One region of the Sporosarcina sp. FSL K6-3508 genome, then DNA from elsewhere that is predicted to be linked to it. Evidence: riboswitches for the same ligand, from Rfam matches in the RefSeq annotation. Region 1 holds a riboswitch; the other holds the start of a gene.
What was found. A riboswitch is a leader RNA that binds a small molecule or an ion and turns the genes downstream of it on or off. The one in region 1 is predicted to bind S-adenosylmethionine.
Positions count from the first base shown of each region.

Region 2: it holds a riboswitch for S-adenosylmethionine, as region 1 does, so the genes downstream of both, MKX97_RS04185 (5-methyltetrahydropteroyltriglutamate--homocysteine S-methyltransferase) here and MKX97_RS12730 (methionine ABC transporter ATP-binding protein) in region 1, are expected to answer to the same signal.

Region 1 covers NZ_CP152016.1:2,553,636-2,559,795, forward strand. The annotation lists gene MKX97_RS12715 (dicarboxylate/amino acid:cation symporter) at 1-947, opposite strand, end outside; gene MKX97_RS12720 (MetQ/NlpA family ABC transporter substrate-binding protein) at 1,087-1,947, opposite strand; gene MKX97_RS12725 (methionine ABC transporter permease) at 2,026-2,694, opposite strand; gene MKX97_RS12730 (methionine ABC transporter ATP-binding protein) at 2,687-3,712, opposite strand; SAM riboswitch class I at 3,866-3,971, opposite strand; gene MKX97_RS12735 (thioredoxin family protein) at 4,023-4,322, opposite strand; gene MKX97_RS12740 (hypothetical protein) at 4,315-4,668, opposite strand; gene gcvH (glycine cleavage system protein GcvH) at 4,726-5,109, opposite strand; gene MKX97_RS12750 (arsenate reductase family protein) at 5,188-5,547, opposite strand; gene MKX97_RS12755 (acyl-CoA dehydrogenase family protein) at 5,910-6,160, opposite strand, start outside.
Region 2 covers NZ_CP152016.1:914,707-920,866, forward strand. The annotation lists gene MKX97_RS04180 (Na+/H+ antiporter NhaC family protein) at 1-1,023, shown strand, start outside; gene MKX97_RS04185 (5-methyltetrahydropteroyltriglutamate--homocysteine S-methyltransferase) at 1,142-2,245, opposite strand; SAM riboswitch class I at 2,386-2,487, opposite strand; gene MKX97_RS04190 (GntR family transcriptional regulator) at 3,283-4,002, shown strand; gene MKX97_RS04195 (amidohydrolase) at 4,041-5,717, opposite strand; gene MKX97_RS04200 (AEC family transporter) at 5,732-6,160, opposite strand, start outside.

The sequences.
Region 1 (6,160 bases):
CTACCGAAACTGATATCCATTCCATTCATCAGCATAACGCCGATCGAGCAAGAAACAATTGTGATCGTACTGCCGGATAAATGGATTGTCGCAAATAACGGAACAGTGAAGTTCGCCACACGTTCAGATGTACCTGTTTCTTTTGACTGCCGCAGTGTAACCGGAATGGTTGCTGCAGAAGACTGTGTGCCGATCGCTGTCATATAGGCGGGTGCCATCGTTTTCATCAAGACGAACGGATTACGCCCAGTTAATGTACCGGCAGTCGTATACTGTAATGTCAACATGACCAAGTGAAGCAAAATAATCATCACGAAGACCAAGACAAACACAGACAAAACATTGGCGACTTCTCCGGTATATGTCATATTGAGAAAGATTCCGAAAATATGAAACGGCAATAATGGAATGATAATGACTGAAATGACTTTTTCGACAATGAGATTTAATTCATCGAAGAAAGACAGCATCGTCTTCCCATTGATGGACGCCATACCAATCCCCAATACGAACGCGATGAGAAGAGCAGACATGACTCCCATAATCGGGTCCATTTCCATTTCAAAAAAAGCTACTCCTGCAGCTCGTGCGCCTTCTGCAACGGACGTATCTGTAGACTGATGAATGAAATTCGGCAAGAGTGCCGTAGCTGTAAAATAAGCTAGCAGACCTGCGATAATCGTAGATCCATATGCAAACGCTGCGGATAAGCCCAATAATTTCCCAGAACCTTTCCCGAGCTTCGCGATACTTGGTGCAATGAACGCAATAATAATTAATGGTACGATAAAGTTCAAAAACCCACCAAATAACATATTAAACGTGGCCGCCAGACGAACGAACCAATGCGCAAACCCTTCATGAATCGCAGGCAGCAACAAGCCGAGCCCGATCGCCAGCACTATGGCAATCAAAATTCGCCATATGAGCCCTAATTTAAACTTCACAATACGTCCTCCTCAAATACACATCTGTATTACTGAAACAAAATAACTTTACCACAATTCGAATCAATAAAGAAGAGTTTGTTTGTTTTTTTTGTACAAAAAAAGCCGATAGCTACACTCGCTATCGGCTTTCACAACCTTACTTCACAGGAACAACTGAGCCTTTCCATTCTTCCAAAATAAAGTCTTGAATTTCTTGGGATGTCAGTACTTCGATCAGCGCTTTAATCGCATCGCTGTTTTCATCGCCATTTCTCGTTGCAACAATATTGACGTATGGAGATTCTTTATCTTCCAAAGCAATCGCATCTTCTAATGGATTCAAGCCAGCGTCGATCGCAAAGTTTGAGTTGATCAACAAAGCATCGCCTTCATCATTATTATAAAGCTGAGGCATTAAAGCTGCTTCATAGTTTGCATCGAAGTTTAGATTTTTAGGATTTTCAACGATATCTTCCACTTCAGCCTTAACTTTTTCTACGTCTTCAGCCAGCTTGATCAAACCTTTTTCTTCAAGCATTGCAAGTACACGACCATGATCCGCTACAGAGTTACTGATCAGAATGGTTGCACCGTCAGGAAGTTCTTCCAGAGTCTTGTACTTTTTAGAGTAGACTCCAATCGGCTCAATATGAATTGCACCTGCATTGACGAAATCATAATTAAAATCAGCAATTTGGCCCTCTAAGTAAGGAATGTGCTGGAAGTATTTTGCATCCAGTACTTCTTCCTCCAAATCTTTATTCGGAAGTACATAATCTGTATAACTTTCAATCTTTAACTCATAGCCTTTTTCTTCTAATAGAGGCTGTGCTTTTTCCAGAATAACAGCATGTGGCGTATTGGATGCACCGACTACTAACGTCGTTTTCTCTTCTTTTTCTTTATCAGCATCCCCATCTGCTGCATTGCCGCCTGTCTTGTTATCGTCTTTTGTTCCGCATGCTGCAAGTGCTAAAACTAAAGCTGCCGCGAATAGACCGAATAAAAACTTCTTCATATTCACATTTCTCCCTTTCCATTATAAATTTTATATGGTTAACAGGGGCTCCCAAAAAGGAAGCCTCCGGCAATCCCTTTACCTCTTGTCCAAACGATTCACGATGAAGTCACCGATAAATTGGATGACAAATACTATGACGAGCACTAAGATTGTTGCCATCAACGTCACGTCTCCTCGGTTACGCTGGAAACCTTCCAAATAAGCAAGTGTCCCGAGTCCACCCGCACCGATTACTCCTGCCATCGCAGTATAGCCAACAAGTGCAATGGAAGTAACCGTAATTCCTGACACGAGCGCGGGCATCGATTCAGGCAACAGAACTTTGAAGATGATCGTAGAAGTACGCGCACCCATCGAACGTGCGGCTTCAATGACTCCCTTATCGATTTCCTGTAACGCGATAAGTACCATCCGTCCGTAAAACGGTGCAGCTCCAATAATCAAAGCCGGCAGCGCAGCATCAGGACCGCGCATCGTTCCGATCAATAAATTGGTTAATGGAAGCAATAGAATAATTAAAATGATAAATGGCACGGAACGGAAGATATTAACGAAAGCACCTGTGATGACATTCGTAATTTTATTCGCCCACAACTGTCCCGGACTTGTCAGGAACAACAGCAGACCAAGACCGATGCCGAGCACAAATGTAAATAAGGTAGAGTACGCTGACATGTACAGCGTTTCTCCAGTAGCCGTCCACATTTTCTCCCAATTAACATTTGGAAACCACTGTTCAATCATTTGCCAGCACCTCCGTCTTTACTTCATTGGCATGTAAGTAGGCGATGGCTTCATCAATGACCGCCACGTCACCTACAAGCTGCAAGACGAGTGTACCGTATGCGCCGTCACGCGTTGTCGAGATATTTCCTTGAACAATATTGACATCGACCGGAAACTTTCGAATCAACTCTGCAAGCACCGGCTGTTCCGTACGTTCCCCGATAAACGCCAATTTCACGAGTTTTCCAAGAGGTGTCTCTTGTTGAAGATGTGCCACCGCTGCGTCCGTGTCTCCTGTATCCGTCACCTGAGATATAAAACGCTTCGTAATATCCGCTTGCGGGGATTGGAAGACATCCAGGACACTGCCGATTTCTACGACTTTCCCTGCTTCCATGACCGCTACACGATGGCAAATCTTACGAATAACGTGCATTTCATGTGTAATCAAGACGATCGTCAAACCGAGACGTTCATTGATATTCGTCAACAGATCCAAAATCGCGTTGGTCGTTTCAGGATCCAGTGCAGAAGTCGCTTCGTCACAAAGCAACACTTCAGGGTCATTAGCAAGCGCTCGTGCAATACCGACACGCTGCTTCTGTCCACCGGATAATTGCGCGGGATACGCCTTCTCCCGTCCTGTCAAACCGACCAGATCAATCAGTTCCTTCACTTTGCGCTGACGTTCTGGTTTCTTCACGCCTGCAATTTCCAAAGGGAACGCAATATTTTCTTCAACAGTTCTTGACCACAGCAAGTTGAAATGCTGGAATATCATACTGATCTTCTGACGCGCATTTCGCATTTTCGCGCCCTTCAGCGTCGTCATTTCTTGCCCATTGATCACAATGCTTCCTGAAGTCGGTTGTTCCAAACCATTCAACAACCGGATCAATGTACTTTTCCCGGCACCACTATAACCAATGATGCCGAAAATTTCTCCTTCTTTAATCGTGAATGTTACATCATCCACTGCTACAATTTCTGAACCGCTCAATTGGAATGTCTTTTGAACGTTTGTTAGTTGAATCATTTCCTGCACCACCTTCAATAAATCCATTATACTCGTTTCCGTCCGTCAACGCCTGCCGAGGCTTAACGACGCTTTCCGCTTTTGATCATAAAAAAACCCTTCTGCAGATAAGCAGAAAGGCAGAACGTATGAATCGTTATGTACGTTTCCATTCTCTCATCTGTCAAAGCAATTCGCTTTGAGTGACTTGGCACCATTTCACATATGTGACGGTTGCCGGGCTTCATAGGGCACTTCCCTCCACCACTCTTTATAAGAGTCTTGATATTCAATTGATTGTACTACTTATACCATACTTCCGCTTCCATTGTCAACTCAGCTTTTCCAGTAAATAAGGAACGGAATGAAATGCGTAAATCTTTTCCATCGGTTGCCCGGACCGATGAATAAGCAAGCAAGGTACACTTTCGATCTTATAGTCTTCCGCTAATTGCACGACGTAGTTTAAATCTGCTTTACCAATTGTCAGCTCCGGACGCAGTGTTTCAATCACCGTCAGCATTTTAGATGCAACTGCACACGTCCCGCACATCGGAGTAAATAAATAAAAAGCGGCCAATTGCTCCGCCGCCTGTTCGCGTTCCCAATCTTCAATCGTCCAATTATCCATATGCCCCACCTGCCAAATAGTTGGAATGTATCTTGAAATTAGCTGCGACTAAAATGCCCGCTAACACTTTGATCGGCGTTGTCGCCACTTCCCGGTATAGTCGATCTGTATATAAGTGTTTTGCTTCTGGATAGAGCTGCTTGAACAACTTGCGGATCGTATCACCTGAAACATCCGCATCCACAAAGATGAAAAGTTCCTGCTCTTCGTATGGCGCCAGAAGTTCTTCAATATGATAGGAACTGATCGTGCCGTTTGTACAAATGATATCTACCGGCTCCGCAAGCATTGGTCTTAGCCGGTTGCGGTCGGTACTGCCTTCCACAATAAGTACTTTCGGATTCATCCACGTTCCTCCTCATAGTGTAAAAAAGCGCTGGAATGTTCCCAGCGCTTTTACTTTTTATTCCCCAGCTGTCATTTTTTCATACTGTTCAGCTGTCATTAATTCATCAAGCTCTGCTTTGTCAGCAACTTCAACAACGATCATCCAAGCGCCTTCATACGGAGACTCGTTCACAAGCTCGGGGCTATCTTCCAGCTCTTCGTTTACTGCTACGACTTTACCAGTCAATGGAGCATACAATTCAGAAACAGTTTTCACTGATTCAACACTACCGAAAGGCTCGTCTGATTTCACTTCATCGCCAACTTGCGGAAGCTCAACGAATACGATATCCCCTAGTTCAGACTGTGCGAAATGTGTGATCCCGATACGGTATTTACCGTCTTCTTCTTTTACCCATTCGTGCTCTTCTGAATAACGCAAATCTTTTGGTGTGCTCATGTCTTAACCCCCAACATTTGTAATAGTTTGTCTCTATTTAGTTTGCCATAGTTCCGTATGAAAGACAAGATTCTATGTTCACCCTTGCCACGTTTCTGCGAATATTGCTTCATTAAAACCTACCGTCACTCGCTGGCCATCTGTAACGATCGGACGCTTGATCAGCATGCCATCTGACGCGAGTAAAACAACCTTTTCATCTTCTGTCATGTTAGGCAGTTTATCCTTCAATTGAAGCTCACGGTACTTCATGCCACTCGTATTGAAGAACTTTTTCAATTCCAATCCGGAGTTTGCGATCATCATGCGCAGTTCCTCTTCACTTGGCGGTTGGTCAGCAATATTTACTTCTTCAAATGAAATCCCTTCATTCTCCAACCATTTCTTTGCTTTGCGGCACGTCCCGCATTTCGGATAGCCATAATATGTAACTGTCATTTTTGTGCCCCCTTTTTGGTCAGTATAGCAAAAAGATGTCTGAATTGCTTGGTCCTCGCCCATTGCAAAAAGGTTTTCCGATAAATCATGAACCGACAGGAGGCGTTGAGCAGAGAACAGAGTTTGATCTACCCTGGATTTAATCACTCTATGAGCGCTTTGATTAGCTTTATGATCAAGTTCAGTGATGTTATGAGCGCATGAAGGCTGTGTATGAGCGGCCGAACACTTTGTATGATAGACAGCCAGAATTTATGAGCGCCTACGATTCGTTTATGATCGTCGGAAAACTATTTCGGCGATAAATTGAAAAAGCTGCCCGGAAGATCATTTCCGGACAGGGCTCTTTCATCGTTCAACTATCAAACGATATACTTCTCTGCCTCGATTAATCTCTCAGCAGCTTCACGTTTCTTCGCAATCAAGTTATACGGATTATTACGTGTCAGCTTACGTAATGCAGACAGCATCATACGTTGGTTGTCGCCTTCCACAGCTGCAAGTAGTGTCTCCTTCGCTGCTGCTTCGATGCGTGCGAACGCTTCCTGACAGAAGATTTGTGTGTAAAGTAATTTTTGGTTTTCTTTTTCTTCACCGTTTTTATTAATCGCTT
Region 2 (6,160 bases), 1.6 Mb from region 1:
GCTGTTGAATCAACGGTCAATCTCGGTTTGTCGATGTTGCCAGCGAATTTACTCATGGTCGGTTTGTTTATTATTGGCTGCTTCATCTCTATTTCGATGGGGACTTCGATGGGAACGATTGTCGCGTTGGCACCGATCGGAGTGGGTATTGCCAGTCAGACGGATATTCCGGTGGCGCTTGCCATGGCGACTGTTATTGGTGGCGCGATGTTTGGGGATAACTTGTCCATGATTTCGGATACAACGATCGCAGCGGTCCGGACGCAGCATACGAAAATGAAAGATAAGTTTAAAGTGAATTTTTTTATTGTCCTGCCGGGTGCGATCTTGACGATGATTCTTCTTGGCTTCTTAACGCACGGCAATACTGCTGATCTAACAGGTAACTACCCGTACCAATTCGTGAAAATCTTGCCGTATCTGGCTGTTTTAGTCGGTGCTTTGGTTGGTACACATGTGTTAATCGTGTTAGCAGGCGGGATTATTATTGCTGGTGCGATTGGTTTGATGGACGGCTCCTACAACTTGCAAAGCTATCTGCAGGCAATCGCTGACGGTGTTGTCGCGATGGAGGATTTGGCTATGGTGTCGATTTTGATTGGCGGCATCGTTGGGGTTATTCAGCATAACGGTGGTATTGATTATTTATTGCGCATGATTACGAGTAAGATTCAAACGAAAAAGGGAGCCGAATTTGGTATTGCCGGTTTAGTGAGTGCAGCGGATATTGCGACCGCGAATAACACAATCGCCATTATTATAACTGGACCGGTCGTGAAGCATATCGCGGATGAATATGAGATCGATCCCCGCAAATCGGCCAGTTTGCTCGACACGTTCTCTAGCGTTTGGCAAGGTGTTTTGCCCTATGGTGTACAAATGCTTGCTGCTTCGGGGCTCGCTGCCATTTCACCTGTGAGCATTATCATGTATTCATTTTATCCTGTATTGATGGGAATTTGTTGTGTCATCGCGATTTTGGTTGGTTTTCCGAGGTTTAAAGTGGCGGAGAAAAAGGAGTAAGGAGTACGATTTTTCATCTCAATCCAAAAAGAAGTTGTCCAAGAAGTCATATGTGGGGACCTGGTACCTCGAACAAACCCAAAAAAGCGAACAGCTCTGTAAGCCGTTCGCTCAATTCTTATCCCCAAATCTCTTTGGAAATATCTACAATGAATTTTAACTTCGCCCATTGTTCTTCTTCGGTTAAAATATTGCCATGATGAGTGGAAGCAAAGCCACATTGAGGGCTGATGCATAATTGCTCCAATGGGACATATTTTGTTGCTTCTTCCACACGCGCTTTAATATTTTCCTTACTTTCCAATTTACCATGTTTGGATGTGAATACGCCCAGCACGACTTGAGCGCCACGGTTTGGTATGTATTCCAATGGTTTGAAGTCTCCAGAACGATCATCGTCGTATTCCAGGAAGAATCCGTCCACTTTTTCCTTTGCAAACAATACAGGGGCGATTTTAGCATAGCTGCCTTCAAAAGCCCAATTAGATCGGTAGTTCCCGCGGCAAAGATGGGTCGTTACGATCAGGTCTTCCGGTTTATCTTCCAACACGCCATTGGCAACCCGTAATGCTAAGTCAATTAACTCTTCGCGGGAATGACCGCTGTCGTTAAATGGGATTTCGGAAGCGTTCAGACCGGCGATATATACATCATCCAGCTGTAAATATCGGCAACCGGCATCATAAAAGGCTTGGATTGCCTCACGGTACGTACTGATAATATCTTTTGCATATTCTTCAATGTCCGGGTAAATGTCCGGGTTGCGGATGCCCGCGTTAAATAATTGGTTGGGGCTCGGAATCGTTTGTTTGGCAATGGCACGGTCCCCGACGATCTCTTTAAATTCGATGAAGTCTTTTATTTGTGGGTGGTCCTGATTGAAGGAGACTTTCCCGATAACCCGTACATCGTATCTTTCCGTTTCTTCCCCTTTGAATGAAAAGCCTTCTTCCGGGATGTAGCCTTCCACTCCGTTTAAATGCTCAATAAAATCCGTATGCCAAAATCTGCGGCGGAATTCTCCGTCTGTCACTGCTTTCAAACCTACTTCGATTTGCTTATCAACGATATGTTTAATTTCCTCTGTTTCGATTTCATGCAGCGTTTGTGAAGAAATGTTTCCTTCTTGGAAATCCTTTCTTGCCTGATGAATTCTTTCCGGTCGTAATAGACTCCCCACGTGATCCGCTCTAAACGGCGCTTTGACTAATGTCTTTACCATCAATACCCACTCCTTATTTTATAATTTTAATTAAAATGTAGGACCGAAATTAATTTATGTCCTTGGTAATTCCCAAATTCAAAAACCCTCTCCTAATAAATAAGAAGAGGGATAGGTAGACAAATTGGAATTACCTGCTCATCTTATCTTCTAGCATTATGCTACTGGAATTGGCACAGTTCTTATAAAAGTCCGTTGCCGAGGCTTCAAAGGGCCAGTCCCTCTACCTCTCTAGATAAGAAATTTCAAAATATTAAGTTGTTAGAACTCAATATACCATGTAGAAAAGAATTGTCAATAAATAAATGATAGATTGTATCTGAGTATGATTTTGTCGTACCAGTTCATCACACAACTTGAACATTTCCTGAATTACTTACATGGTCTATCTATTTCTCTAAGGAAGAAGTCTCTACGGGATTATCGGTACTAGTCAAATACAAGTTTAAAAAGAATTGATAACGTGTGATATAATTGAGAGAATCACAAAGTGCGACCCTAAGTGCCCATAAATTCCCTAGGAGGTTTGCACAAAAAAACAGCAAAATCCTCTTTAAATCAGGAATATTAGTTTGCATATCTAGGGAAATACGATTTTAACTGCACTATATAGTATTTAAAGTATTGATGAACACAATATATCGCAGTCATTCTCTGTATAGAGAGTGTGGATTGAAATCCAAGTTAAGTGCTTTTGTTGAAGCAGAAAAGTGAAACATAAAGGAAAGGCATATCCGGTGGTTTCTATGGAATAAGCGTGAACCATAAAAATACGTACTTTTTAGCCATGGAGTATAAAAGGAAATCTACTTGTTCTGTCAATTCACGACAGACACATAGAACTCACTTGTCATAATCATACCCATCAAAATGTATGTCTTCTCATTAAACCAAATAAGGTAAATTAGGCCTTCCTAATTAGCGTAATAAAACATTTGCCCCAACGGAAATTAGACACTCATGGATTAAAAAGGTATCATATAAGTATATAGGCACGTAGGAAATTTTTCCTTGTGAACTCTGAGGAGGTAATTAGTGTGATCAATCCTAGCAGTCCTGTGCCACTTCATATACAAATTAGAAAGAGTATAGAACAAAAGATAAAGCAAGGTCTATATGAAGAGAAAATACCAAGTGAACGTGAATTAATGGAAACTTATGATGTTAGCAGAAGCACTGTTCGAGAAGCTATCTCACAATTAGTTATCGATGGAATACTAGAAAAAAAACATGGTAGGGGAACATTTATTTCAAGACATCCTGTTCATTATTGGCAGGGGAATTTTATTAGTACAACTGAAATGATTGAGCGTATGAACAAGATTCCTAGTACTAAACTAATTGGACATGGAATTGAAGTAGTTCCTGAGGAATTAAATAAGGCGATTGCTTTAGAGAATGCGTATCTGATTAAGCGTGTTCGTTATGCAAATGAGGTGCCACTTGCGATCGAAACACAGTATTATCCTGTTAATATAGGTCTACAATTGGCAAATCTAGATATTAGCCATGGAACACTATATGATTTAATGGAGAAAGAACTGTCTATTCGGCTTCATGAAGCTGATGAAAAGATTACCGCTCAAAAAATATCAATTGAAGATGCGGAATTACTTAATCTTCCTGAAGATTGTTATACTTTACACTTAGAGCGATTTGTATATGACGTGAATGGTGATTTGGTTGAATATTGTATAGCTGATTATAATCCTGAGTTATATTCACTTCATTTTAAGTCAGCAAGGGCTGGTAAATAAAAGAAGACTCCTCACTAAATGGGAGTCTTCTTTTTTATTTATAAGTTTGTTGCAACTTGTTTTGTATTTTCATAAATTACTTCTCCGTTTATAATAGTCATTTCAACTGAAATGTCTTTAATTTCTAACGGATCAATTGCAGTAGGGTCTCGATCAAGTACAGCAAAGTCCGCTAATTTTCCAACCTCTATACTACCTAAAAGGTCTTCTTCAAAGTTTAATCGTGCTCCATATATAGTCATTGATTTTATAGCTTCTAAGACATCTATCTTTTGGCCTTCTCCTAATACCTTACCTTCCCGTGTAATACGATTAACCGCTGCCCAGATAGAAAATAAGGGGGAAATGGCAGTGATTGGACAGTCTGAATGTAATGTATAAAGCATATCTAAATCTGAGGCATCTTTTAAGGGGTTCATGCGTTCTGCTCTTTCAGGTCCTAAAAATATTCGTTTATGACGATCCCCCCAATAGTACACATGATTGATAAAGAAAGAGGCGGCGATATCATGTTTTTTCATTTCCTGCAAGTCCTCTACAGTAGCGGTTTGTACGTGTTCAATGCGATGTCGATGGTCTATTTTCGTATTGGAATTAAGGGCGAATTTGTACGCTTCAATAATCGAGCCAATTGCCTGATCACCATTTCCGTGCGTTGTAACACGAAAACCACGCTTATGGAAATCAAGGACATAAGAATTTAAAGTATCTTGATGAAAAATTAATTCACCGTATAACTCGTCATCACAATAGTAAGGTTTACGCAATGCGCCAGTCAACCCTTGAATAGAACCGTCTTGAAATAGCTTGGCACTATCTAACTTTGCTTTCCCATTCGAGTCTTTCAAAATTCTTTCTCGTAATTCTTCAGCGTGAAATTTTTCAAATGGGCCACCTTCCAATAATAAATCATACATAATCATTAGACGCATACGCAGTTGGTTTGCACCTTCTTTTAATGCGACCATATGCAAGTCATATTCGGGCCGGCCAAATACTAAACCTACGCCTGCATCTGAACTTGTCGTGATGCCTTGTGCCAAATAGTCTTCTGACGCGAGTCCCATTAATTTAATAACTTCTTCATCTGTTGGAATCGGAGCGTGCTTATAAACTATATCCATTGCTGAAGGTTCAAATAACACTCCATTCAGGGAGTTATTTTCTTCTCTTCCAAAATGGCCGCCTTCAGGATTCTCAATTGACTCATCAACTCCCGCAAGCTTGAGTGCATAGGAGTTTGCGACTGCTAAATGATTCGAGATATGTTTTATAAATATTGGACGATTCGTACTTACTTTATCCAAATCATGACGAGTAGGATGTCTATTCTCTTTTAGCAAGGTATCATCGTACCCGTACCCAATAATCCAGCTGCCATCCGAATGTGTATTGTGATGTGTTCGAAGGTTGTTGAGAATATCCTCGATACTTTCATTTTTTGGTGAAGAACAGTCTACTTGGTTTTTATTAAGTGCATACATAAGTAAATGGTTATGAGTATCAATAAAACCAGGAATGAGCGTCTGGCCTTCTAAATCATGAACAATGAGTTTATCGTCTTTCTCAATCTCTTTTTTTATAAGATTGAACTCACTATTGGTCCATATTCCTGTGATTTTGCCATTATAGGATGCTACAACATTCGCATGATTGTTTTCCTCGTCGATCGTTAAAACGTTTGCATTTTTAAATAGTCTGTCCACTTGTATCATGGCATTCATTCTCCTCACATGTATTTAAATTTTATGAATATCAAAATTAGCGAAGGAATCGTTACTAACGAAATTATGGTTGACATAACGGTAGCAAATGCTCCAAACACCTCATCTTTAGAGTACTTTGTAAATAAAATGGATGATAGCGTTAGTGAAGGCATCATTGCCTGAATGAGCAGCACTTTATTGATCATCACATCCATCTGAATCGGTAAAATACTAATAATAGAAAGTGTAATTATCGGTAATACTACTAACTTTGAGAAAATAGGAGAAAAGATATTTACATTTGTCGTTTTTATTGCACTTTTATTTTCACTCTTAGACATAATCAATAAGCCAATATAAAACATTGCTAGGGGAGATGCTAAAGCCGCCAACTGGTTAGATAAATCAATGAAAATTTCAGGAGGCCGATAATTTATAAATGTACATAATAA